DNA from 3 places in the Streptomyces sp. NPDC087263 genome. Region 1 is predicted to be linked to each of the others. Evidence: riboswitches for the same ligand, from Rfam matches in the RefSeq annotation. Region 1 holds a riboswitch; each other region holds the start of a gene.
The links. A riboswitch is a leader RNA that binds a small molecule or an ion and turns the genes downstream of it on or off. The one in region 1 is predicted to bind cyclic di-AMP.
Positions count from the first base shown of each region.

Region 2: it holds a riboswitch for cyclic di-AMP, as region 1 does, so the genes downstream of both, ACIPC1_RS33460 (C40 family peptidase) here and ACIPC1_RS22160 (M23 family metallopeptidase) in region 1, are expected to answer to the same signal.
Region 3: it holds a riboswitch for cyclic di-AMP, as region 1 does, so the genes downstream of both, ACIPC1_RS35335 (LysM peptidoglycan-binding domain-containing protein) here and ACIPC1_RS22160 (M23 family metallopeptidase) in region 1, are expected to answer to the same signal.

Region 1 is NZ_JBIUYT010000006.1:433,659-441,474, reverse strand. It holds gene ACIPC1_RS22180 (CobW family GTP-binding protein) at 1-434, shown strand, start outside; gene ACIPC1_RS22175 (DNA topoisomerase (ATP-hydrolyzing) subunit A) at 445-2,910, opposite strand; gene ACIPC1_RS22170 (M16 family metallopeptidase) at 3,236-4,588, shown strand; gene ACIPC1_RS22165 (M16 family metallopeptidase) at 4,585-5,973, shown strand; cyclic di-AMP (ydaO/yuaA leader) riboswitch at 6,166-6,326, shown strand; gene ACIPC1_RS22160 (M23 family metallopeptidase) at 6,339-7,091, shown strand; gene ACIPC1_RS22155 (GntR family transcriptional regulator) at 7,316-7,816, shown strand, end outside.
Region 2 is NZ_JBIUYT010000012.1:163,872-171,687, reverse strand. It holds gene ACIPC1_RS33470 (ATP-dependent Clp protease proteolytic subunit) at 109-744, shown strand; gene ACIPC1_RS33465 (hypothetical protein) at 752-1,060, shown strand; cyclic di-AMP (ydaO/yuaA leader) riboswitch at 1,575-1,739, shown strand; gene ACIPC1_RS33460 (C40 family peptidase) at 1,743-2,216, shown strand; gene ACIPC1_RS33455 (DUF6328 family protein) at 2,305-2,826, shown strand; gene ACIPC1_RS33450 (ATP-binding protein) at 2,857-3,318, opposite strand; gene ACIPC1_RS33445 (helix-turn-helix domain-containing protein) at 3,531-4,388, shown strand; gene ACIPC1_RS33440 (DUF397 domain-containing protein) at 4,398-4,622, shown strand; gene ACIPC1_RS33435 (8-amino-7-oxononanoate synthase) at 4,686-5,810, opposite strand; gene bioB (biotin synthase BioB) at 6,038-7,198, shown strand; gene ACIPC1_RS33425 (adenosylmethionine--8-amino-7-oxononanoate transaminase) at 7,191-7,816, shown strand, end outside.
Region 3 is NZ_JBIUYT010000013.1:262,038-269,853, forward strand. It holds gene recQ (DNA helicase RecQ) at 1-362, shown strand, start outside; gene fahA (fumarylacetoacetase) at 798-2,045, opposite strand; gene ACIPC1_RS35330 (HAD family hydrolase) at 2,357-3,163, shown strand; gene ACIPC1_RS35335 (LysM peptidoglycan-binding domain-containing protein) at 3,437-4,195, opposite strand; cyclic di-AMP (ydaO/yuaA leader) riboswitch at 4,199-4,392, opposite strand; gene ACIPC1_RS35340 (CocE/NonD family hydrolase) at 4,678-6,696, opposite strand; gene ACIPC1_RS35345 (peptide MFS transporter) at 6,714-7,816, opposite strand, start outside.

The DNA of each region.
Region 1 (7,816 bases):
CCGAGGAGCGCGTCGGGCAGTTGTCCTTCGACGATCTCCACCAACACGAAGAACTCGACCACGCCCGTCACCTCCACTCCGCCTACGAATCCCTCTCTCTCTGCTCCGAAGTCCCGCTCAGCCCGCGGCGGTTGATGGAGTTCCTCGACAGCAGGCCCGAGGGGCTCTACCGCATCAAGGGGTACGTCGATTTCGGCGCCCACGACCGCGGCAACCGCTATGCCGTGCACGCCGTCGGACGGTTCCTGCGCTTCTACCCGGAACCCTGGCCCCGTGCCGGCGAGCGGCTCAGCCAACTCGTCCTCATCGGCTCGGGCATCGACACGGCCGCCCTGGCCAAGGAACTGGAGGCGTGCAAAGAGGACGCCCCACACGCCGACGAGCACGGCATGTGGGGCGTCCTCCGCTACGTACAGGACAAGGATTCCGAATAGCCGGGCCCGGCTACACCGGGCCCGCCACCACTCCCACCGTCTTGGCCAGTGACACACCCGAGCCGTCACGGCGCGGGTCCATCTCCGGCAGCTCGGCCGGTGTGCCGTTCTTCTGCGCGGCCCGTGCCGGTGCCGGGCCCGCCCAGCCGAGCGAGAGACAGTCCTCGCCCTTCAGGAAGCGCTGGCAGCGCACGCCGCCCGTGGCGCGGCCCTTGCGCGGGTACTGGTCGAAGGGGGTCAGCTTGGCCGTCGTCTGGACGGAGTCGTCCAGGGTGCCGCGCGACCCGGCGACCGTGAAGACCACCGCGTCCACCGCCGGGTCGACCACCGTGAAGGAGATCACCTTCGCGCCGTCGACGAGCTTGATGCCCGCCATACCTCCCGCCGCCCGGCCCTGCGGGCGGACCTGCGAGGACTGGTAGCGCAGCAACTGGGCGTCGTCCGTGATGAAGACCAGGTCCTCCTCGCCGGTGCGCAGCTCGGCCGCGCCGACGATCCGGTCGCCCTCCTTGAGGGTGATGACCTCCAACTCGTCCTTGTTCGAGGGGTAGTCGGGGACCACACGCTTCACCACGCCCTGCTCCGTGCCGATCGCAAGACCCGGTGACGACTCGTCGAGCGTCGTCAGGCAGATCACCGTCTCGTCCGCCTCCAGGGAGGACAGGAACTCCGAGATCGGGGCGCCTCCGGAGAGGTTGGGCGCGGACGCCGTCCCCGGCAGCTGCGGGAGGTCGATCACGTTCAGCCGCAACAGCCGGCCCGACGAGATGACCGCGCCGATCTCGCCGCGGGCCGTGGCGGGCACCGCGGAGACGATCAGGTCGTGCTTGGCGCGCTTGTCCTCCTCGGTCTCTCCGAAGGGGTCTCCATTGGCCGTACGGGCAAGCAGGCCCGTGGAGGACAGCAGGACCCGGCACGGGTCGTCCGCCACCTGGAGCGGGACCGTGGCGGCGGTGGCGCCCGCGGACTCCAGCAGGACCGTGCGCCGGTCGGTGCCGAACTTCTTGGCCACCGCGGCCAGTTCGGTGGAGACCAGCTTGCGCAGCTCCGTGTCCGAGTCCAGGATGCCGGTCAGCTCGTCGATCTCGCCGTTGAGCCGGTCGCGCTCCGACTCCAGCTCGATGCGGTCGAACCGGGTCAGCCGGCGCAGCGGCGTGTCCAGGATGTACTGCGTCTGGATCTCGCTGAGCGAGAAGTGCTCGATCAGACGCTCCTTCGCCTGCGCCGAGTTGTCGCTGGAGCGGATGAGGCGGATGACCTCGTCGATGTCGATCAGGGCGACGAGGAGGCCCTCGACCAGGTGCAGGCGGTCGCGCTTCTTGGTGCGGCGGTACTCGCTGCGGCGGCGTACGACGTTGAAGCGGTGGTCGAGATAGACCTCGAGGAGCTCCTTGAGGCCCAGGGTGAGGGGCTGACCGTCAACCAGCGCCACGTTGTTGATACCGAAGGACTCCTCCATCGGCGTCAGTTTGTAGAGCTGCTCCAGGACGGCCTCCGGCACGAAGCCGTTCTTGACCTCGATGACCAGGCGCAGACCGTGCATACGGTCCGTGAGGTCCTTCACATCGGCGATGCCCTGCAACTTCTTCGCGCCGACCAGGTCCTTGATCTTCGCGATCACCTTCTCCGGGCCGACGGAGAAGGGCAGTTCGGTGACGACGAGGCCCTTGCGCCGGGCCGACACGTCCTCCACCGACACCGTGGCGCGGATCTTGAAGGTGCCGCGGCCATTCTCGTACGCGTCCCTGATCCCGGAGAGGCCGACGATCCGGCCGCCGGTCGGCAGGTCGGGGCCCGGGACGTACTTCATCAGCGTGTCCAGGTCGGCGCCCGGGTAGCGGATCAGGTGGCGGGCGGCCGCGATGACCTCGCCGAGGTTGTGCGGCGGCATGTTCGTGGCCATGCCGACCGCGATGCCGGACGCGCCGTTGACCAGCAGGTTCGGGTAGGCCGCCGGGAGGACGCCCGGTTCCTGCTCCTGGCCGTCGTAGTTCGGCGAGAAGTCGACCGTGTCCTCTTCGATGGACTCGGTCATGAGTGACGTGGCGTCGGCCATCCGGCACTCGGTGTAACGCATCGCGGCCGGCGGGTCGTCGTTGCCGAGCGAACCGAAGTTGCCGTGGCCGTCGACCAGCGGCAGGCGCATCGAGAAGGGCTGGGCCAGGCGCACCAACGCGTCGTAGATCGACGCGTCGCCGTGCGGGTGGAGCTTACCCATGACTTCGCCGACGACGCGGGCGCACTTCACATAGCCACGGTCGGGGCGCAGGCCCATCTCGTTCATCTGGTAGACGATGCGACGGTGCACCGGCTTGAGGCCGTCGCGGGCGTCCGGCAGGGCTCGGGAGTAGATGACCGAGTACGCGTACTCGAGGAAGGAGCCCTGCATCTCGTCGACGACGTCGATGTCGAGGATGCGCTCCTCGAAGTCGGCGTTGTCATCGGGTCGCGGGGTCTTCGTGCTGCGGCGGGCCATCGCTGCTGCGGCTCCTTCACAGTCTCTGCCGGGGCATGAGCGGGTTCTGACGCGCACCATTGTGGACCGCGCCACTGACAACGCGGACCACGACCCGTCTGTTGAGGGTCTTTGCGGGCCGATCAGAGGGGCTTTCGCCGTATCCGAGCCGGGCTCCGGGCGTACGGGAGCGGTACGCGTCCGCTCCTCTCCCCGTACGAGATCCGTACGCCGATTCTCGCTCTCGGCGTACGAGGTGCGGGAACTTCGCCAGCTGTCCGCACGCTTGCATACAGTGGCAGGACCGACAGGAAATCCGTAGTTTTCCGCGATCGAAGGGACGTACATGCCCATGGGTCACACGGCCACAGCTGAGGCAGGCTCCGGCGGGCTGACAGCGACCGAGCACCGCCTGGCCAACGGCCTGCGCGTGGTGCTCTCCGAGGACCACCTGACCCCGGTCGCCGCGGTGTGCCTCTGGTACGACGTCGGCTCGCGCCACGAGGTCAAGGGGCGTACCGGCCTCGCCCACCTCTTCGAGCACCTGATGTTCCAGGGCTCGGGCCAGGTGAAGGGCAACGGCCACTTCGAGCTGGTCCAGGGAGCCGGTGGTTCGCTGAACGGCACCACCAGCTTCGAGCGCACCAACTACTTCGAGACCATGCCCACGCACCAGCTGGAGCTCGCCCTCTGGCTGGAGGCCGACCGCATGGGCTCGCTGCTCGCCGCGCTCGACGAGGAGTCCATGGAGAACCAGCGGGACGTCGTCAAGAACGAGCGGCGCCAGCGCTACGACAACGTCCCCTACGGGACCGCGTTCGAGAAGCTGACCGCGCTCGCGTACCCCGAGGGCCACCCGTACCACCACACGCCGATCGGGTCGATGGCCGACCTGGACGCGGCCACCCTGGAGGACGCCCGCGCGTTCTTCCGCACCTACTACGCGCCCAACAACGCGGTGCTGTCGGTCGTCGGGGACATCGACCCCGAGCAGACCCTCGCCTGGGTCGAGAGGTACTTCGGCTCGATCGCCGGGCACGACGGCAAGCCCGCGCCGCGTGACGGCGCCCTGCCGGACACCATGGGCGAGGAACTGCGCGAGGTCCTTGAAGAAGAGGTCCCCTCACGCGCGTTGATGGCCGCCTACCGGCTCCCGGAGGACGGCACGCGCGCGAGTGACGCGGCCGACCTGGCGCTCACCGTCCTCGGCGGCGGCGAGTCGTCCCGGCTCTACAACCGGCTGGTACGCCGCGACCGCACCGCGGTGGCGGCCGGGTTCGGCCTGCTGCGGCTCGCCGGAGCGCCCTCCCTGGGGTGGCTCGACGTGAAGACCTCCGGTGACTTCGAGATCCCCGTCATCGAGGCCGCCGTGGACGAGGAGCTCGCCCGGTTCGCCGAGGAGGGCCCCACCGCCGAGGAGATGGAGCGCGCCCAGGCCCAGTTGGAGCGCGAGTGGCTGGACCGGCTCGGCACGGTCGCGGGCCGCGCCGACGAACTGTGCCGGTACGCCGTCCTGTTCGGCGACCCGCAGCTCGCCCTGACCGCCGTACAGCGCGTCCTGGACATCACCGCCGAGGAGGTCCAGGAGGTCGCCAAGTCCCGCCTGCGCCCCGACAACCGCGCGGTGCTGGTCTACGAACCGATCGCCGCTGAAGACGCCGAAGACGCTGAAGACACCGACGAGGAGGCGGCGAAGTGACCGAGCTCGCCACCATGGAGTTCCACCCCCAGCCGCAGGCCGGCGAGGCCAGGCCGTGGGCCTTTCCCGCACCGGACAGGGGCACCCTGGGCAACGGCCTGACCGTGCTGCGCTGCCACCGCCCCGGCCAGCAGGTCGTCGCCGTGGAGGTGCTGCTCGCCGCGCCGCTGGATGCCGAGCCCGCGGGCCTCGACGGTATCGCCACGATCATGGCGCGGGCCTTCTCCGAAGGCACCGACAAGCTCTCCGCCGAGGAGTTCGCCGCAGAGCTGGAGCGCTGCGGCGCCACGCTCGACGCGTATGCCGACCACCCCGGCGTACGTCTGTCGCTCGAAGTCCCCGTATCGCGCCTCTCCAAGGCCCTCGATCTGCTCGCCGACGCCCTGAGGGCACCGGCGTTCGCGGACAGCGAGGTCGAGCGGCTGGTGCGAAATCGACTGGACGAGATCCCGCACGAGACCGCCAACCCGGGCCGCCGCGCCGCGAAGGAGCTCTCCAAGGAGCTGTTCCCGGCCACATCGCGCATGTCGCGCCCGCGCCAGGGCACCGAGGGGACGGTCACGGCGATCGACTCGGCGGGCGTACGCGCCTTCTACGAGAAGCATGTCCGCCCCGCCACGGCCACCGCGGTGATCGTCGGCGACCTCACCGGAGTCGACCTCGACGCGCTGCTCGCCGACACGCTCGGCGCCTGGACCGGCTCGTCCGCCGAGCCGCTCCCCGTGCCGCCGGTGACCGCCGACGACACCGGCCGGGTCGTCATCGTGGACCGCCCCGGCGCCGTCCAGACCCAGCTGCTCATCGGCCGTGTCGGCGCCGACCGGCACGAGCGTGTGTGGCCCGCCCAGGTCCTCGGCACGTACTGCCTCGGCGGCACCCTCACCTCGCGCCTGGACCGCGTCCTGCGCGAGGAAAAGGGTTACACCTACGGTGTGCGGGCGTTCGGCCAGGTGCTGCGCTCGGCCCCGGACGGTACGGGCATCGCGATGCTCGCCATCAGCGGCTCCGTGGACACCCCGAACACCGGCCCGGCGCTCGAGGACCTCTGGAAGGTGCTGCGGACCCTTGCCGCGGAGGGCCTGACAGACGCCGAGCGTGATGTCGCCGTACAGAACCTGGTGGGCGTGGCGCCCCTCAAGTTCGAGACGGCGGCGGCCGTCGCGGGCACGCTGGCCGACCAGGTCGAGCAGCACCTGCCGGACGACTACCAGGCGACGCTGTACCGGCAGCTCGCCGCCACCGGCACGGTGGAGGCCACCGCGGCCGCCGTGAGCGCCTTCCCCGTGGACCGGCTGGTGACCGTCCTGGTGGGCGACGCCGCGCAGATCGAGGAGCCCGTCAAGGCCCTCGGAATCGGTGAAGTGACCGTCGTTCCGGCGGAGTAGGACAGCAGCTCCCCTGGGGGCCCAGGAGACCACAGAGTCTCCTGGGCCCCCATTTGTCCGTATTGATAGGGAGGTTGCCTGTCTGCCCTGTGGCATGCGCTACAAAAGGCGTGATCCGTTTGTCGATTGAAAGATGTCCCGTTTAGCGTCGGTCCGGCTGTTCGTCAGGCAGTGCGCCGCGCCCGCGGCACCGGACAGTCATCGCCGAGTCCCCGTACGGCGCGAGCCAGGGGAGCCGGGGACCCATACGTAGTCCCTGGGGTGAATCGGACGCCCTCTTCGGAGGTGGTCCGTAGGAGACCTTCCTGCTCCGAACCCGTCAGCTAACCCGGTAGGCGAGAAGGAAGGAAAGGATCAGCCCCTACATGGCGTTCACCTGTGGCACAGGCAGGCACCGTCGCCCGAGCCGCGTGAAGCGCACGACCACGAACGCCCTCGGCGTCGCGGCGCTCACCACGACCGGTGTCCTCGGCACCCTGGCCGCCCCGGCGCTCGCCGCGGACAACTCCGTCGAGCAGACCGGTCTGACCCAGGCCGTCGAGATCGGTCACTCGATCGCCGACCAGATCGACGCGCAGGCCGCCGCCCAGCAGCAGGCCGCCGACGAGGCCGCCGCGCAGAAGAAGGCCGATGCGGCCGCCGAGAAGAAGGCCGAGGAGGAGCGCGAGGCCAAGGAACGCGCCGCCCGCGCGGCCGAGCGCAAGCGCCTCAACACCTTCGTCGCGCCGATCACCGGCTCGTACATCTCCACCGGCTACAAGACCGGCGGCAGCCTCTGGTCGTCCGGCAGTCACACCGGCGTCGACTTCCACGCCGCGTCCGGGACCTCGGTCCACGCGGTCGGCTCCGGCACGGTCGTCACGGCCGGCTGGGGCGGCGCGTACGGCAACCAGATCGTCCTCAGGATGAACGACGGTACCTACACGATGTACGGCCACCTGTCGTCCATCGGTGTCTCCGTGGGCCAGACGGTCACCCCGGGTCAGCAAATAGGCCTCTCCGGGGCCACCGGCAACACCACCGGGCCGCACCTCCACTTCGAGGCCCGCACGACCGCCGAGTACGGCTCGGACATCGACCCCGTCGCATACCTCCGTTCGCACGGCGTGAACGTTTGACACGGACGCGGCGTGTGAACGTCCGATCACTCGCATAGGTACTTCACAAGGTCCCGGCCCGAACGAGCCGGGACCTTGTCGTTTCGAACCGTTTCGAACGACTACCTGTCCAAAAAATATCCATGGATTTCGGTCCGCCATCGGAAATTCCGAGTCTCTGCAATAGAGTCACTGAACAAGCGCCAATCGACGGCGTTTCACGGGGATTAAAGCGGAGGTCCGGTATGCGTGTTCCTGCGCACTCGGTATGCACAGCGATCCGCGACGACATCGTCGCGGGTGTCTACGAGCGTGGCAGCCGGCTCACCGAGGAACTGCTGGCGCGCCGCTACGGCGTCTCGCGCGTCCCCGTACGCGAGGCACTGCGCACCCTGGAGGCCGAGGGCTTCGTGGTCACCCGGCGGCACGCGGGCGCGTGCGTCGCGGAGCCGACCGAGCAGGAGGCCGCCGACCTGCTGGAGATGCGCATGCTCCTGGAGCCGCTGGGCGCCGCACGGGCCGCGCAGCGTCGCACCGAGGCGCACCTCAAGGTGCTCCGAGGCCTGGTCAGGCTGGGTCAGGAGCGGGCGCGGAGGGGCAACAGCGAGGATCTGCGCTCGCTGGGCGGCTGGTTCCACGAGACCCTCGCGCAGGCCTCCGGCAGCCCCGCGCTGACCTCCACGCTGGCCCAGCTGCGGCACAAGATCGCCTGGATGTACGCGGTCGAGGCACCGGCCAACCCGGCG
Region 2 (7,816 bases), on a different contig from region 1:
CACCCCACCCAGCAACCGTACGTCCTGTACATTTTTTACAGACGCCGATCAGACGCCGATCAGACGCCGATCAGGGGTCGATCAGGTCGCCCGGAGGAGGCACGCGCCATGGACAACCCGTCCGCCCGTTATGCCCTGCCCGAATTCACCGAACGCACGAGTTCGGGCCAGCGGACGCTGGACCCGTACTCGAAGCTGTTCGAGGAGCGGATCGTGTTCCTCGGGACGCCGATCGACGACACCTCGGCGAACGACGTGATGGCGCAGTTCATGCACCTGGAGCACCGGGAGCCGGACCGGGACATCTCGCTGTACATCAACTCCCCCGGCGGCTCGTTCAGCGCGATGACCGCCATCTACGACACGATGCGGTTCGTCGCCTGTGACGTGAAGACCATCTGCCTCGGGCAGGCGGCGTCGGCAGCGGCCGTGCTGCTGGCGGGCGGCACGCCGGGAAAGCGGCTCGCCCTGCCGGGTGCCCGTGTCCTGATCCACCAGCCGTCGTTTCCCGAGCCGATCCAGGGGCAGGCTTCTGATCTGGCCATCCGGGCCGAGGAGTTGACGCGTACTCGGAGGATGCTGGAGGAGATGCTCGTGCGGCACACAGGTCAGAGTCCGGAGCGGGTCGCCGCGGACATCGAACGGGACAAGATCCTGGACGCGCCGGCGGCGTTGGCGTACGGGCTGATCGACGGGGTCATCCCGAGCCGCAAGGCTCCTCGGCCCACACCCGGCGCGAGGTGAGCGGCCGATGCTCCCACCCGAACTGCCCCCGCTGCCCGCACTGACGCGCGCGGAAGCCGAGTTGATAGACCGTTACCTGGACGTGGTCGACCTGCTCGGCCGTATCAACCCGGCCCGCCCCGGTGACACCTACCGAGGCCTGAGGGCCGCTCAGGCGCTGGTGGCCAAGGCGACGGCGCTGCGGGACGCCCTCACGCTGATGCATCAGCGGGGCGAGAGCGAGGTGCACGCCCCGACCCTGGCACAGGCGCTGCGCGTCCTGGACGGCGAGCGGCGGGCGGCCCGCGTCACCCTGCCGCCCATTGTCGAGAGTTGACGCAGCCGCGCAGGTCGGTTGACGCAGCCGCCCCCAGGCCGCGACACACGCCGGTCCATTGACGCGCTCACCCCAGGGGTCGCCACACACACCGATCCCCTGACGCGCCCACCCCCGGGGTCGCCACACACACCGGTCCGTTGACGCGCCCACGCCCCCGGGCCGCCGTACACGCCCCTCCGCGAGGTGTCCGGACCGGGCTTCAAACGGTCCGAATGGTGTACCCCCGGTTGGCGTAGACACGGGTCCTTCCAACGGCGCGGAGAAGTTGCGCAACGCGCGTAGCGTCGATGCGTACTTGAGCCCTCCGTTGCTGGTACGGGCGTCGTCGGACCTCTGGACACTCGCTCGAACGGCCGGGTGTCCACCCGAACGGGTGAGTGGTGAGTAAGCCCACAAATCACCGATTCCGCTCGGATTTTCCGACATCGATGCGTGAAGATCCCTTCCGACGACAAGCCCCCGCCGCACCGGCGGGGCGGTCCGGGCGGACGCCGAGTCCTGCCGCCGCCCGGATGACCGGTCGACAGATGTGCATCGGCAGGAGTGGAGGACCCAGCACGACGGGCCGCCGGAGAGATCCGGGCGGTCCTTGGGGTGAAGCCGCACCACGCGGCCGGGCTACTTCGCCAGCCCGAATCCGACAGGTCATCCTTCACAGGCGGTTGACGAAGGGTTGCGCATGACTGCGCTCAATCGTGTCCCGTCGCTGTGGACGAGAGCCGGGACGGCCTCGGCTCTCACCATCGCCGCCGTGGGCGGCAGCCTCGTGGTCCCGGGCGTCGCATCCGACGCCGAGGCGGCCACCCTGGCGACGAAGGCACTTCACGTCGCGGCTTCCAAGAAGGGCTCCCCGTACAAGTACGGGGCCGCTGGGCCGCGCCGCTTCGACTGCTCCGGGCTCACGCTCTACTCGTACAAGAAGGCGGGCAAGAAGCTGCCTCGTACGGCCGCGGCGCAGTACAACAAGACGCACCACGTCTCCGCCTCGAAACGCAAGGCCGGAGACCTGGTGTTCTTCCACTCGGGCCGGAGCGTGTACCACGTCGGCATCTACGCCGGGAAGGGAAAGATCTGGCACTCCCCGAAGTCGGGGGAGTTCGTGAAGCTCCAGAAGATCTGGACGAAGAGCGTCTGGTACGGGCGGGTCAGCTGACCCGTCCGTGGGGGTGACGGCGCACGCCGTCACCCCCACGGGACGTGAAACAGGGCTTGAAACGGGACGAACCGGTTACTCGCCCGCCATGGTGGAACAACGCCCCCGCACGGAGCGCGACGAGAAGCCGCTGGAGCGCGCCGACCGCAATTTCGCCGAGCTGCTCCAGGAACTGCGGGTCACACAGACCGGCGTGCAGATCCTCTTCGCCTTCCTGCTGACGTTGGCCTTCACCCAGCGCTTCCCGTCGCTCGACACGACGCAGCGGGCCATCTACGTCACGACGCTGCTGCTCGCGTTCCTGGCCGCCGCCCTCTTCACGGCGCCCGCCGCCCTGCACCGGGCGCTGTTCCAGCAGAACGCCAAACCCGCCATCGTGCGGGTCGCCTCGTCGCTGACCCACGTCGGTCTGTATGTGTTGATGCTGGCGTTCACCGGATCGGTGCTTCTCGTCGTCGACGTGACGTTGGGGCGCGGCGCGGGGATCGCCGCGGGCGCGGGGACTCTGGCTGTCTGTCTGATGCTGTGGGGCGTCCTGCCCCGGCTGGTGCGGCGCTACGTCACGTCCGCCACAGAGGGCCGAGGAGGAGGATCGGACCCCGCAGAGTGAGCACGGTGCCACTGCCCGTCTCCACGGCCCTCAGGACTCCTGTGGCCCCCCGGCTGTCACCACCGGCTCGGCCGGCGCCGTCCAGGGCAGTTCGATGGAGATGGTCTTGCCGCCTTCACGGGTGGGCCGGACGGTAAGTCTGCCGCCGCACTCCGCGGTCAGCCAGCGGATGATCACCATGCCGCGCCCGTTGTCCTGCTGGACGGCGGCGGGCAGTCGCTTGGGGAATCGTGGGTGGCTGTCGGTGACGCCGAGGCGCAGGTGTTCGTCCCGGTCGAGGCGGACGTCCACTCTGAAGGTGGGTGATTGCCCGAAAGTGTGCTGAACGGCGTTGGTGGCCAGTTCGGACACGATCAGGCGTACGGTGTCGGCGACTTCGGAGTCACTCGGCAGGCCCCATTCCGCCAGCACTTCGGCGACGAATTTCCGGGCCGCGGAGACCGAGGCTGGATCGCTCGGCAGAGTGACGGATGCTTCCTGGTGGTCTGCCATGGCGCGGTCGTCCCTTTCCCACGGGACCGGGGTCCGACACGGAGCGGATGGTTCGAGTACGGTCCCGGACTGGTGCTTCGCGCCAGACTGCCATTACCAGGCCTGTCACGGGTGCGATCCACCGAGATATGCATATATCTGTCGCTCGAAGCGGTGAACTCTGCGACGGAGGACCGTATTTGGGCGGCCCGGAAGGAGTAAGGAGTACGGCCATGCAGAACGGTCCCGCAGTACGCCGCCGCAAGCTCGGTGCCGAGCTGCGCTCCCTGCGCGTCGGCGCGGGTCTCACCAGCGGCGAGGCGGCCCGCCTCCTGGGCTGGCACCAGTCGAAGGTGAGCCGGATCGAGACCGGCACCAGCGGCGTCAAACCCCCCGACGTGGAACGGCTCCTGGACGCGTACGCCGTCGAAGAACCCGAGTTACGGGATCTCCTGGTCGTACTGGCGGGCGCTGAGGGCGCCGGACGGCACCACTGGTGGCACGCCTACCGGGGTGTCCTGCCCCCGACGTACCGCGACTTCATCAGTCTGGAGTCCCAGGCCAGCGAAATGCGCACGCTGGAGACGTCCGTGGTGCCGGGGTTGCTGCAGACACCCGAGTACGCCCGTGCGGTGACGCAGGCCGCCGTAGGGGGACTTGAGGACGGCAAGCTCGACACGCTGGTCGAGGTGCGTCTGGCCCGGCAGGACGTGCTGCGTTCGAATCCGCCGCTGGAACTGAGCGCTGTTCTGGACGAGGCGGTGCTGCGCCGGGATGTCGGCGGCCCGGAGGTAATGGCACGCCAGCTGCACCGGCTGCGGGAGGCCGCCACCCTGCCCCAAGTGCGGCTTCAAGTTCTGCCGTTCGGCGCCGGGGCTCACATCGGAGTCACAGGACCTTTCGTTATCTTCTCCTTTCCGAACACATCTGATCTGGATGTAGTTGTTCTAGACCACTTGACGAGTAGCCTCTATCTCGAACGGAAAGAAGACCTAGAGGCCTACAGCGAGGCCTTCAACGCCCTTCAGATCCAAGCCCTTTCGCCCGAGGACTCATTGGATTACATCGCCGTGATAGGTGACGGCGCGTAAGGAGGCACCATGTCTGCACTGCCTCGGTACGTACCTTCCAGTACTTCTCTGCACGACGTGCGCTGGCTGCGCAGCAGCCGTAGTACAGGAATGAACAACTGCGTCGAGACGGCCCGGCCGGGACCAGGACCCTGGTCAGGACTCGTGGCCGTCCGTGATTCCAAGAACACGGCAGGTCCCGCCCTGCTGTTCACCCCTGCCACCTGGGAGGGATTCATCGCCGGACTGAGCTGATCGTCATCGGACCGAGCTGGCCGTCATCGGAGCGGACCGAGCGTCATCGCGCCGGACCGAGCATCATCGGGTTGCGCCGATCACCCGTACCGCGTGCTCGATCTGTACGTCGGTGAGGTCCGCGCGTGCGGTCAGCCTCAGCCGGGAGATGCCGTCGGGCACGGACGGTGGGCGGAAGCAGCCGACAGCGAGTCCCGCCTCGCGGCAGTCGGCGGCCCACCGCACGGCCCGTTCGGGGGACGGCGCACGCACGGAGACGACGGCGGCGTCCGGTCGTACCGCTTCCAGGCCTTCGGCCGTCAGGCCGCTGTGGAGCGCCGTCGCGACCGCGCGGGCCCGTGCCGCACGCTCCGGCTCGCGGCGCAGCAGTCGCAGCGCCGCGAGGGCCGCGCCCGCCGCCGCGGGCGCGAGACCGGTGTCGAAGATGAAGGTGCGCGCCGCGTTGACCAGGTGGTCGATCACCGGTGCGGGGCCAAGGACGGCGCCGCCCTGGCTGCCCAGCGACTTGGACAGCGTGACCGTCACGACGACGTCCGGGGCGCCCGCGAGGCCCGCCGCCTGCGGAGCGCCCCGGCCGCCGTCGCCGAGCACGCCGAGTCCGTGCGCGTCGTCGACGATCAGCCCGGCCTCGAACTCCCGGCAGGCGGTGGCGAGATCGGCCAGCGGCGCCGCGTCCCCGTCCACCGAGAACACCGCGTCGGAGACGGCGACGGCGGGTCCCTTGTGGGTGCCGAGCGCCTTGCGTACGGCGTCGAGGTCGGTGTGCGCCACGACCTGTGTGGTGCCGCGAGCCAGTCGGCAGCCGTCGATCAGCGATGCGTGGTTGCCCGCGTCCGAGACGACGAGGGAGCCGTGCGGCGCGAGCGCGGTGACGGCGGCGAGGTTGGCCGCGTATCCGGAGGAGAAGACGAGCGCGGACTCGAAGCCGCAGAAGTCGGCCAACTCGCGTTCGAGTTCGCCGTGGAGCTCGGTGGTGCCGGTGACGAGCCGGGAACCGGTGGCTCCGCCTCCCCATGTCCGCGCGGCGGCCCCGGCGGCCTCGGTGATCTCCGGGTGGCGGGCGAGTCCGAGGTAGTCGTTGCTCGCGAGATCGAGCAGCGGGGAGTCTGCGGGGCGCGGGCGCAGGGTGCGGACGAGTCCGGCCCGACGGCGTGCCTGCGCCTGCTCGTCGATCCAGCCGAACGCCATGGGTCCTCCTCCGGACCGGAGGGACGGGAGTTGTGCCACCGGTGTTCGTGCGAGCCGTGGTTTCTGTAGGCCGCGGGTCTTTGTGGGCCGTCGTTTTTGTAGGCAGTGCACAGACCCTAGCGGCCGTCCCAGCCACCCAGGATGTGGCAATACCCACACGTCGAACCGCGTCTGTTGTGCAAACTCTCCTTGGCCGCGAGCGGTCGCATACGCCAGGATCGGACCTCATGGACCTGCTGAACACGCTGGTGGACAAGGGGCTTCGGCGCGAGCTGCCGACCCGCGACGAAGCTCTGGCCGTGCTGGCCACCTCCGACGACGACGTGCTCGACGTGGTGGCCGCGGCCGGAAAGGTGCGCCGGCACTGGTTCGGCCGACGGGTGAAACTCAACTACCTGGTCAACCTCAAGTCGGGTCTGTGCCCCGAGGACTGCTCGTACTGCTCGCAGCGGCTGGGGTCGAAGGCCGAGATCCTCAAGTACACCTGGCTCAAGCCGGACGAGGCCTCCAAGGCCGCGGCGGCAGGCCTGGCCGGCGGCGCCAAGCGGGTCTGCCTGGTGGCCAGCGGACGCGGTCCGACCGACCGTGACGTGGACCGGGTCTCCGACACGATCAGGGCCATCAAGGACGGGAACGAGAACGTCGAGGTGTGCGCCTGTCTCGGCCTCCTCAACGACGGCCAGGCCGAGCGGCTGCGCGAGGCGGGCGCGGACGCGTACAACCACAACCTGAACACGTCCGAGGGGACGTACGGGGACATCACGACCACCCATACGTACGCCGACCGGGTGGACACCGTCCAGAAGGCGCACGCGGCGGGCCTGTCCGCGTGCTCGGGCCTGATCGCGGGCATGGGCGAGAGCGACGAGGATCTGGTCGACGTCGTCTACGCACTGCGCGAGCTGGACCCCGACTCCGTTCCGGTGAACTTCCTCATCCCGTTCGAGGGCACTCCGCTCGCCAAGGAGTGGAACCTGACGCCCCAGAGGTGCCTGCGGATCCTGGCGATGGTCCGGTTCGTCTGCCCGGACGCCGAGGTCCGTATCGCCGGAGGCCGCGAGGTCCACCTCCGCACGATGCAGCCGCTCGCCCTGCACCTCGCCAACTCGATCTTCCTCGGCGACTACCTCACCAGCGAGGGCCAGGCCGGCCAGGCCGACCTCGACATGATCGCGGACGCCGGGTTCGAAGTGGAGGGCGCGGGCGAGGTGACCCTGCCGGAGCACCGGGTTGCCGGGGGCGGGGGCTGCGGTTCGCACGAGGAAGGCGGTGGAGCATGCGGTTCCACTTCTGCTTCGGCTTCCGTGGAAACGTCGCCCGAGGCGCGTACGGACCTCGTCGCCGTACGCCGTCGAGGTGCCGGAACGGATCTCGCGCCCAATGCCTGACCTGCCCGCGGCCGGGTCCGTACGCGAGCTGCTCGATCTCGACCGGCGGCATGTGTGGCATCCGTACGGGCCGATGCCCGGCCGGCAGGAACCGCTCGTCGTGGAGTCGGCGAGCGGCGTACGGCTGCGGATGGCGGACGGCTCGGGCGAGCTGATCGACGGCATGTCGTCCTGGTGGTCCGCCATCCACGGCTACAACCACCCGGTGCTCAACGCCGCGGCGCGCGGCCAGCTGGAGCGCATGAGCCATGTCATGTTCGGCGGGCTGACCCATGAGCCGGCCGTACGGCTGGCGAAGCGCCTTGTCGACATCTCGCCCGAGGGGCTTGAGCACGTCTTCCTCGCCGACTCCGGTTCGGTCTCGGTCGAGGTCGCCGTGAAGATGTGCCTCCAGTACTGGCGCTCGCTCGGCCGCCCCGCCAAGCAACGCCTGCTGACCTGGCGCGGCGGGTACCACGGCGACACCTGGCAGCCGATGTCCGTATGCGATCCCGAGGGCGGGATGCACGAGCTGTGGCAGGGCGTGCTGCCTCGGCAGATCTTCGCGGACGCACCGCCGGACGCGTACGAGGAGTCGTACGCGGACCAGCTGCGCTCGCTCATCGAGCGGCACGCCGA
Region 3 (7,816 bases), on a different contig from region 1:
CCTTCGAGGCGCTGCGGGCCTGGCGCGCCGAGCAGGCTCGGGAGCAGGGCGTTCCGGCGTACGTCATCTTCCATGACGCGACGCTGCGGGAGATCGTCACGGTGTGGCCCAAGTCGGTGGCGGAGTTGGGCACGATCAGTGGTGTGGGTGAGAAGAAGCTGGTGACGTGGGGGGAGGGGGTGTTGGGGGTGCTTGGGGCACTTGGGGACGCTTCCGGTGCCTCCGGTGCCTCCGGTGCCTCCGGTGCTTCCAGTGCTTCCGGGGGCGGGGGAGCTGCGGCTCCGGCAGTTGGTGAGGCTCCGGATCCGGACTGGCCGGAGATGGGGGAGGAGCCGGAGCCGGAGCCGGAGGACTGGGGGTAGCTCTCCGGGGTGAGGTCTGCCACCGGGCGGGGTGCTGGTCTCGGCGGGGGCGGTGGGCCGGCGGGGCGGTGACGCGGTGGGGCGGCGGTCGTGGGTGGGTCGGGGCCGTGCCGGTACGTCCCGCTCGTCGCCGCCGGATCAGACGTTGGTCAGGAGGCGTGGCGTCCGGTGACGCGAACGTACGCGACGAGCATTTGGACGTACCGGCACGGCCCCTTCCGTGGTTTGGCGACTGCGGCTCCGGATCTGGCTTCGGCTCCGGATCTGGCTCTGGCCGCGACTGCGACTGCGGCTGCGGGTGCGGCTCCGGTTGTGGCTTCGGATCTGGCTGCGGCTGCGGCTGCGGCTGCGGGTACGGCTCCGGCTGTGGTGCGGCTGTGGGTGCGGCTCCGGGTGCGTGAGGGTGTCGGTCTCTGCCGGGGTGGGGGAAGACGCTCAGGAGGTCGGTTTGATGCGTCCCGTTACCTCTCCCAGGCCCACGCGTGTTCCGCCAGGCCCCGGGGCCCACGCTGTCAGCGTTACCTCGTCGCCGTCCTCCAGGAAGGTGCGCTTGCCGGTGGGGAGGTCGAGGGTGTCTCGGCCGTTCCAGGTGAGTTCCAGGAGGGAGCCGCGCTCGGAGTCGGAGGGGCCGCTCACCGTTCCGGAGCCGTAGAGGTCGCCTGTGCGGAGGGAGGCGCCGTTGATCGTCATGTGGGCCAGTTGTTGGGCGGCCGTCCAGTACATGGTGGAGAAGGGGGGCTCGGAGACGATGTGGCCGTTGATGGCGACGGAGATGCGGAGGTCGTAGCCGCCGGGTTCGTCGTCGGAGTCGTCCAGGTAGGGGAGGACGGGGTGTGTGCGTGAGGGGGGTGCGACCCGGGCGTCGGTCAGGGCGTCCAGCGGGGTGATCCACGCGGACACCGAGGTGGCGAATGACTTGCCCAGGAAGGGGCCGAGGGGGACGTACTCCCAGGCCTGGATGTCGCGCGCCGACCAGTCGTTGAGGAGGCAGAGGCCGAAGACGTGGTCGCGGAAGGCGGAGAGGGGGACGGGGGTGCCCATGGCCGAGGGGGCGCCGACCACGAAGCCGACCTCCGCCTCGATGTCCAGGCGGATGGAGGGGCCGAAGACGGGGGCCGCGTCCGTGGGTGCCTTGCGCTGGCCCGACGGGCGTACCACGTCCGTTCCTGACACCACGACCGTGCCGGACCTGCCGTGATAGCCGATGGGCAGGTGCTTCCAGTTGGGGGTGAGGGAGTCGGCCGCGTCGGGACGGAAGATCTGGCCCACGTTCCGGGCGTGGTTCTCGGAGGCGTAGAAGTCGACGTAGTCCGCGACCTCGAAGGGGAGGTGCAGGGTCACCTCGGAGAGGGGGTGGAGGTGGGGTTCGAGCGTCTCGCGGTGAGCCGGGACCGTCACCCACGCGGTCAGGGCGCGGCGGACGTCGGACCAGGCGGTGCGGCCCGCTGAGAGGAGGGGGTTCAGGGTCGGTCGGGCGAGCAGTTCCGCGTACGGGGAGCCGAGTGCCCGGGCTGCCGCGCCCGCGTCGAGTACGTGGTCGCCGAGGCGGACTCCGACGGTTCGACCGGTCGGGGCGGCCGGGTCGTTCGGGTCGTTCGGGGTGCGGGCGTTCAAGGAGAACACCCCGTACGGCAGGTTGTGGGGGCCGAAGGGATCGCCTTCGGGGACGTCGAAGGAGGGCATCGGGTGCTGCCTCGCTCTCGTGGCTTGCGGGCGTACTCGCCATGCGGGACGTGCGTTCTGCTTGGTCGCGGAACACGTTACGGGGGGTGAACTTGGTGGGGCCGCGACTGGAGGGTTCGTAATGCCCTATAAGTCTCGTTCGGCTGTGTCGAGTTGCGCTGCCCACTGCGATCCGGAGGGCGGCCGACTGGACTTCGTGCCGTTCGTGGCGCTTGTCACCCCCGTGCGGTGAACGGCGTTGCTGACGGGATACCGGACGTCGTCCGGTTCACGCCGGGCCGATGTGTCGTTCGATCCGTATTCTTCGGATCATGGCCGCTCCGACTGCATATTCACTTATCGCCACCGACCTGGACGGAACGCTGCTGCGCGGCGACGACACGCTCTCCGAACGGTCGCGGGCCGCGTTGGCGAAGGCCACGGCCAAGGGTGCTCGGCATCTGGTGGTGACGGGTCGGCCCGCGCCGAGAGTGCGGCCGCTGCTCGACGAACTCGGCAGCCAGGGGCTGGCGGTGTGCGGGCAGGGGGCACAGTTGTACGACGCGGGGGCGGACCGTCTGCTGTGGTCGGTGGCCCTGGACAGGGAGCTGGCCGAGACGGCGCTCGGCAAGATCGAGGCGGAGGTCGGGCAGGTCTACGCGGCCGTGGACCAGGACGGGGTGGACGGGCTCACGCTCATCGAGCCGGGGTATGTGATGCCGCATCCGACGCTCCCGGCGGTGCGGGTGCAGCGGCGTGACGACCTGTGGGCGGAACCGATCAGCAAGGTGTTGCTCCGTCACCCCTACCTGTCCGACGACGAGTTGGCGATGACGGCGCGTGCGGTGGCCGGTTCGCTGGCGACCGTCACCATGTCGGGGCCGGGGACGGTCGAACTCCAGCCATGCGGCGTGACCAAGGCGACGGGTCTGGCCCTCGCCGCCCGTCACCTCGGCCTCACCTCCTCCGCCACCATCGCTTTCGGCGACATGCCCAACGACATCCCGATGTTCGACTGGGCCGCGCGGGGCGTGGCCATGGCCAATGCCCACCCGGAGCTGAAGGCGATGGCGGACGAGGTGACGCTGTCGAACGAGGAGGACGGGATCGCGGTGGTGTTGGAGCGGCTCTTCGGCTAGCGGCCCTGGGTGTTCGGCTCGGATGCCCGCCCGGTTGTCGGTGCGTCTGCCCTTGGCGGGTGCCTGTGCCCGGTTGTCGGTACGGCTGCCCGGGTGCCTGTGCCCGGTGGTCGGTACAGCTGCCGGGTGCCCGTGCCCGTGCCCGGGTGTCGCTACGGCTGCCCGGTTGGCGGGCGGTTGTCGGTACGGCTGCTCAGTCGGCGGTGTGTCTGCCCCGGGCGCCCGCTTGCCCGGGGCAGACACCACCCACAGTCATACGTCCGAACTGCCCCGTCAGTAGGCCCCGTTGACGTTGTCGATCGAGCCGTACTTCGCCGCGGCGTAGTTGCAGGCCGCCGTGATGTTCGCGACCGGGTCGTAGGGGTCCATCGACGTGCCGGCCACGTGGTAGGCGGCGAAGGTCGGGTCGATGACCTGGAGAAGGCCCTTGGAGGGGGTGCCCGCGGCGGCGTTGGAGTCCCAGTTGTTGATGGCGGCGGGGTTGCCCGCGGACTCGCGGATGATGTTGCGGTAGATGCCGTCGTAGGTGCCCGGAATCCCGGACTGGGCCATGACGGCCAGGGATTCCTTGATCCAGCCGTCGAGATCGTTGCTGTAGGTCGCGGGAACCGCCGCGGACTTGGTGGTCGAAGCGGTCGACTCCGCGGACTTCGTGGACGTCTGGGTGGTTTTCGTCGTGCCCACGGTCAGAGTGGTGCCCGGGCGAAGCAGCGCCGGGTCGGAGCCGATGACCGCGGCGTTGGCCTTGTAGAGCGCCTGCCAGCCGGCGTCCTTGGTGTGCTCCCGCGCGATCTTGGACAGGGTGTCGCCCGAGACGACCTTGTACGTGACGAGCTTGACGTCGGGGACGGCGGCCGGAGCGGCCTTCGTCGCGGCGGTTGCCTGAGCCGGAACGCTGGTCGCGGTGGCGGCGTGCGCGCCGGTCGCGCTCACCAGGGGGAGTGCGAGCGCGGCTCCGCCCGTTCCGGCGGCGACCATGCCGCGGGTGAGGTTGCTGGTCCTGGGGCGGCGGTGCTTGCCTCGTGCGGGCATGACGAAATTCCTCTCCGGCGCCTGCGAGGTGAGCTGTCGGGTTCGGGCGGGAGCTGCCCGGCCGCATGGGTGGGTGCGGCTTCACCCCTAGCCGTTCCGGTGTCCGGATCGGCGGCTTACCTGGGTCCCCCGCTCCTGCCGTGAGCGTGTGGATGGGTGGGGTTCCAGGCGGCGGCAGGATTCGGCGTTCCACCTGGATCGACGTGAACGTATGCGAGAGCACATGTCTGGAACAAGGCCCGATTTGACGCCGTAGATCGCTTTCGCCTGCACACACAACAGGGTGAATCGCCCGATTGTGTCCGGAATATGAAACTCAACTTGCCTTTCGCGAATGGGCAATTGTGAGGCATTCCGAGACGGACCGAGACGTCGATCTTGTGTGGACGTGACTCATTTCACGCGACCAAGCATGAACAAAGCGGCACCGCAGGCAATCAAGGTGCAATACGGGCAACCCGCGAGGGCTGCCGACCGCAGCGCTACCCCACCGTCCGCGGGATCCTCTTCTCCCACGTCCGGTGGAAAACCACCTCGTCCCCGTCCCGGCAGATCACCTCGTTCGAGGTGATGAAGTCATCGCCGTCGCAGGTGATTTCGGAGCGGGTCTCTACCCTCGCGTCCCATGCCGACTCCGGGCGGTGCAGCCGGATCGACCACGTCGAGCGCGTGCGGGCCGACAGCGGATCCGACTCGTTGATCGTGTACGTCTCCAGCGCGTCCTCCGTGAATTCGAGACCGTCGGGATAGACGCGGGTGCCGCCGTAGTGGGGGTCGACTTCGAGGCGCCACTCGCCCTTGGCCACATCGCGCACGACGAGGCGTTCGGGGCGGGGTTCGTCCAGAGTCGCCGGCACGACCACTCCCAGGGGTGCGGACTCCTCCGGCTCCTCGAAGGCGATCGGGAACGTCGACTGCCTTGCCCGTACGGGGAGTTCGAGTGCGCTGCCCGCAGGGTCCAGGGTGAAGCCCGCCTCCGAGCCCGGCTGGGGCCAGATCCAGGGCCAGTACGCGGAGGAGACCGCGAGCCGGATCCGGTGACCGGGCGGGAACGAGTAACCGATGCCGTTCAGCTCGAAGACCACGTCCTCCGTGGAGCCCGGCTTCCAGGGAACCGCCCGGTCACGGCCATGGCGCGCCGACAGGTTCAGTACGCCTCGGGTGACGAGGGTGGAGGAGCCGTCGGGGGCCATGTCGCAGAGCCGGGCGATCACTTGGCCGCGTTCAGCCTCCGACGTCAGTCGCAATCGCACCTTCGGGCGGCCCAACACCCATGTCTCCTCCGGGACTTCGAACTCGAAGTACGCCGACCGTCCGTCCTCCTCCCGCTGGTCCGGCGGCAGATCCGCGTCGTTCCCGAAGGGGAAGAAGCGGCCCGCGTCGACACCCGTGTGCTGCGGCGAGCGGACCAGTACCGGTGCGCCCCGGAGGCCGTACGAGATGGGTGTCACGGAGGGGGACGGCCAGACCTCGTCGCCCACCCAGCGGCCCGGCAAGGTGTCGTACACCGTTGCCGGAGGGTGCGCGTCCATGACGTACGAGCGCAGGAGCGGCTCGGACATCACTCCTGTGTTCCCGTCCATCACTCCGCTGTCCCCGTCGCGCAGCCAGTGGTCCCACCAGCGCAGGGTCTCCTGGAGGAAGCCGATCGCGGGGCCCGGCGGCAGGCCCCGGTCGGGGTACTGGTGCGACCAGGGGCCGATCAGGCCTCGTACGCGATCCGGTGGCAGGTTCTCGACCAGCCGCAACACCGTGTCGCGGTACGGGTCGTGCCAGCCGCCCACCGCGAGGACGGCGGCCTGGATGGCGCCGTAGTCCTCGCAGACGCTGCCGTGCTTCCAGTACGCGTCCCGGGTCTGGTGGGACAGCCAGGTGTGGAGGTACGGCTCCACCGCCGCCAGGCGTTTCACCCACAGGTCGTGCCACATCACCTCGCCGACGTGCACCGGGTCCGGCGGGCGGGCGACGAAGGCGAGCATGGTGGCCGCCCAGGCGTGCATGTCGACGGCGAGGACGGAACCGCCCATGTAGTGCACGTCGTTGTCGTAGCGGTCGTCCGTCGAGCAGACCGTGACGACCGCTTTGAGCGGCTCGGGTGCGAGGGCCGCGATCTGGAGGGAGTTGAAGCCTCCCCAGGAGATCCCGAACATGCCGACCTTGCCCGAGCACCAGGGCTGGGACGCAAGCCAGTTGACCACCTCCACGCCGTCGGCCAGCTCCACCTCCGAGTACTCGTCCGTCGGCATGCCCTCCGAGTTGCCGTGGCCGCGGACGTCCACGCGGACGGAGGCGTAGCCGTGACCGGCGTACCAGGGATGGCGCTGCCAGTCGCGCGGCGCCGTCCAGTCCGTGAGGCGGTAGGGGAGGTATTCGAGGAGCGCCGGTACGGGCTCGTCGGTCAGGGGGCGCCAGATGCGGGCGTACAGACGCGTGCCGTCCGGGAGGGGGATGAGGACGTCCTCGTGAGCGGACTCGTAGGGGAAGGACGTACGGATGTGCATGCGTGATCCCGGTGGTTTCAGTGGACGGGGTGCATCGTGCGGCGCAGCCAGGGTGCGAGTGCCATCACGGCGAGGCCCGCGGCCACCGCGATCGCGCCGTTGACGCCGAAGTAGGCCGGCTTGGAGACGTCGTCGTAGAGCTTCACGGTCTGGGCCTGGATGCCGTTGGCGAGCGCGAGGGACAGGAACCAGAGGGACATCGTCTGGCTGGAGAAGGCGACGGGGGCGAGCTTGGTGGTGGCGGACATGCCGGACGTTTCGAGGAGGATGTCGCCGAGGCCGAGCAGCAGGTACGAGCCGACGATCCACCAGGCCGACATCAGGTAGTCGTCGCTGCTGTGGCCGCTGGTCGGCAGCACGATCAGCAGGAAGGACAGGCCGCCGAGTACGACCCCGATCGCGATCTTGTTGGAGGCGTGCGGCTGCTTGCGGCCCATCCGGACCCACAGCGCGGCGACCACGGGCGCGAGGGCGACCTCGAAGGCGCCGAGCGCGGAGGCGTACCAGCCGGCCGGGAAGTCGTAGCCGAGGATCCTGCTCTCGGCGTTCGACGCGGCGAGCAGCATCATCGTCGAGTACGCCTGGAAGAGGATGAAGTTGAAGACGGTCGAGGCGAGGAAGAGGACGACGTACGGGCGCAGGTGGCCGCGTTCGGCGTCCGTCACGCGCGGGCTCCTGAACATCACCGCGAAGTAGACGACCGGCGCGATCACCGAGATGAGGGTGAGCAGGTCGACGAAGCGGTCCATCGTCAGATAGCCGGCCAGGGCAAGGAGGGTCGCGAGTGCGGCCGCCGCGAGGAGGCCGAGGACGATCAGCAGCACCGTGCGGCGCATCGCGTCGGGAGCGAGGGCGAATTCCGCCGCGTGCTTGCGTCCGGCCAGGTGACGGCGGCCGGCGACGTACTGGATCAGGCCGAACGTCATGCCGACCGCCGCCGCCGAGAAACCCCAGTGCCAGCCCCGGTGGTCGCCGAGCCAGGCGGTGACGAGCGGGCCCGCGAAGGCGCCGATGTTGATCGACATGTAGTAGAGGGCGAACCCGGCGTCACGGCGCTCGTCCTCGGTGCGGTAGAGCTTGCCGACCATGGTGGCGACGTTGGGTTTGAGCAGGCCGGTGC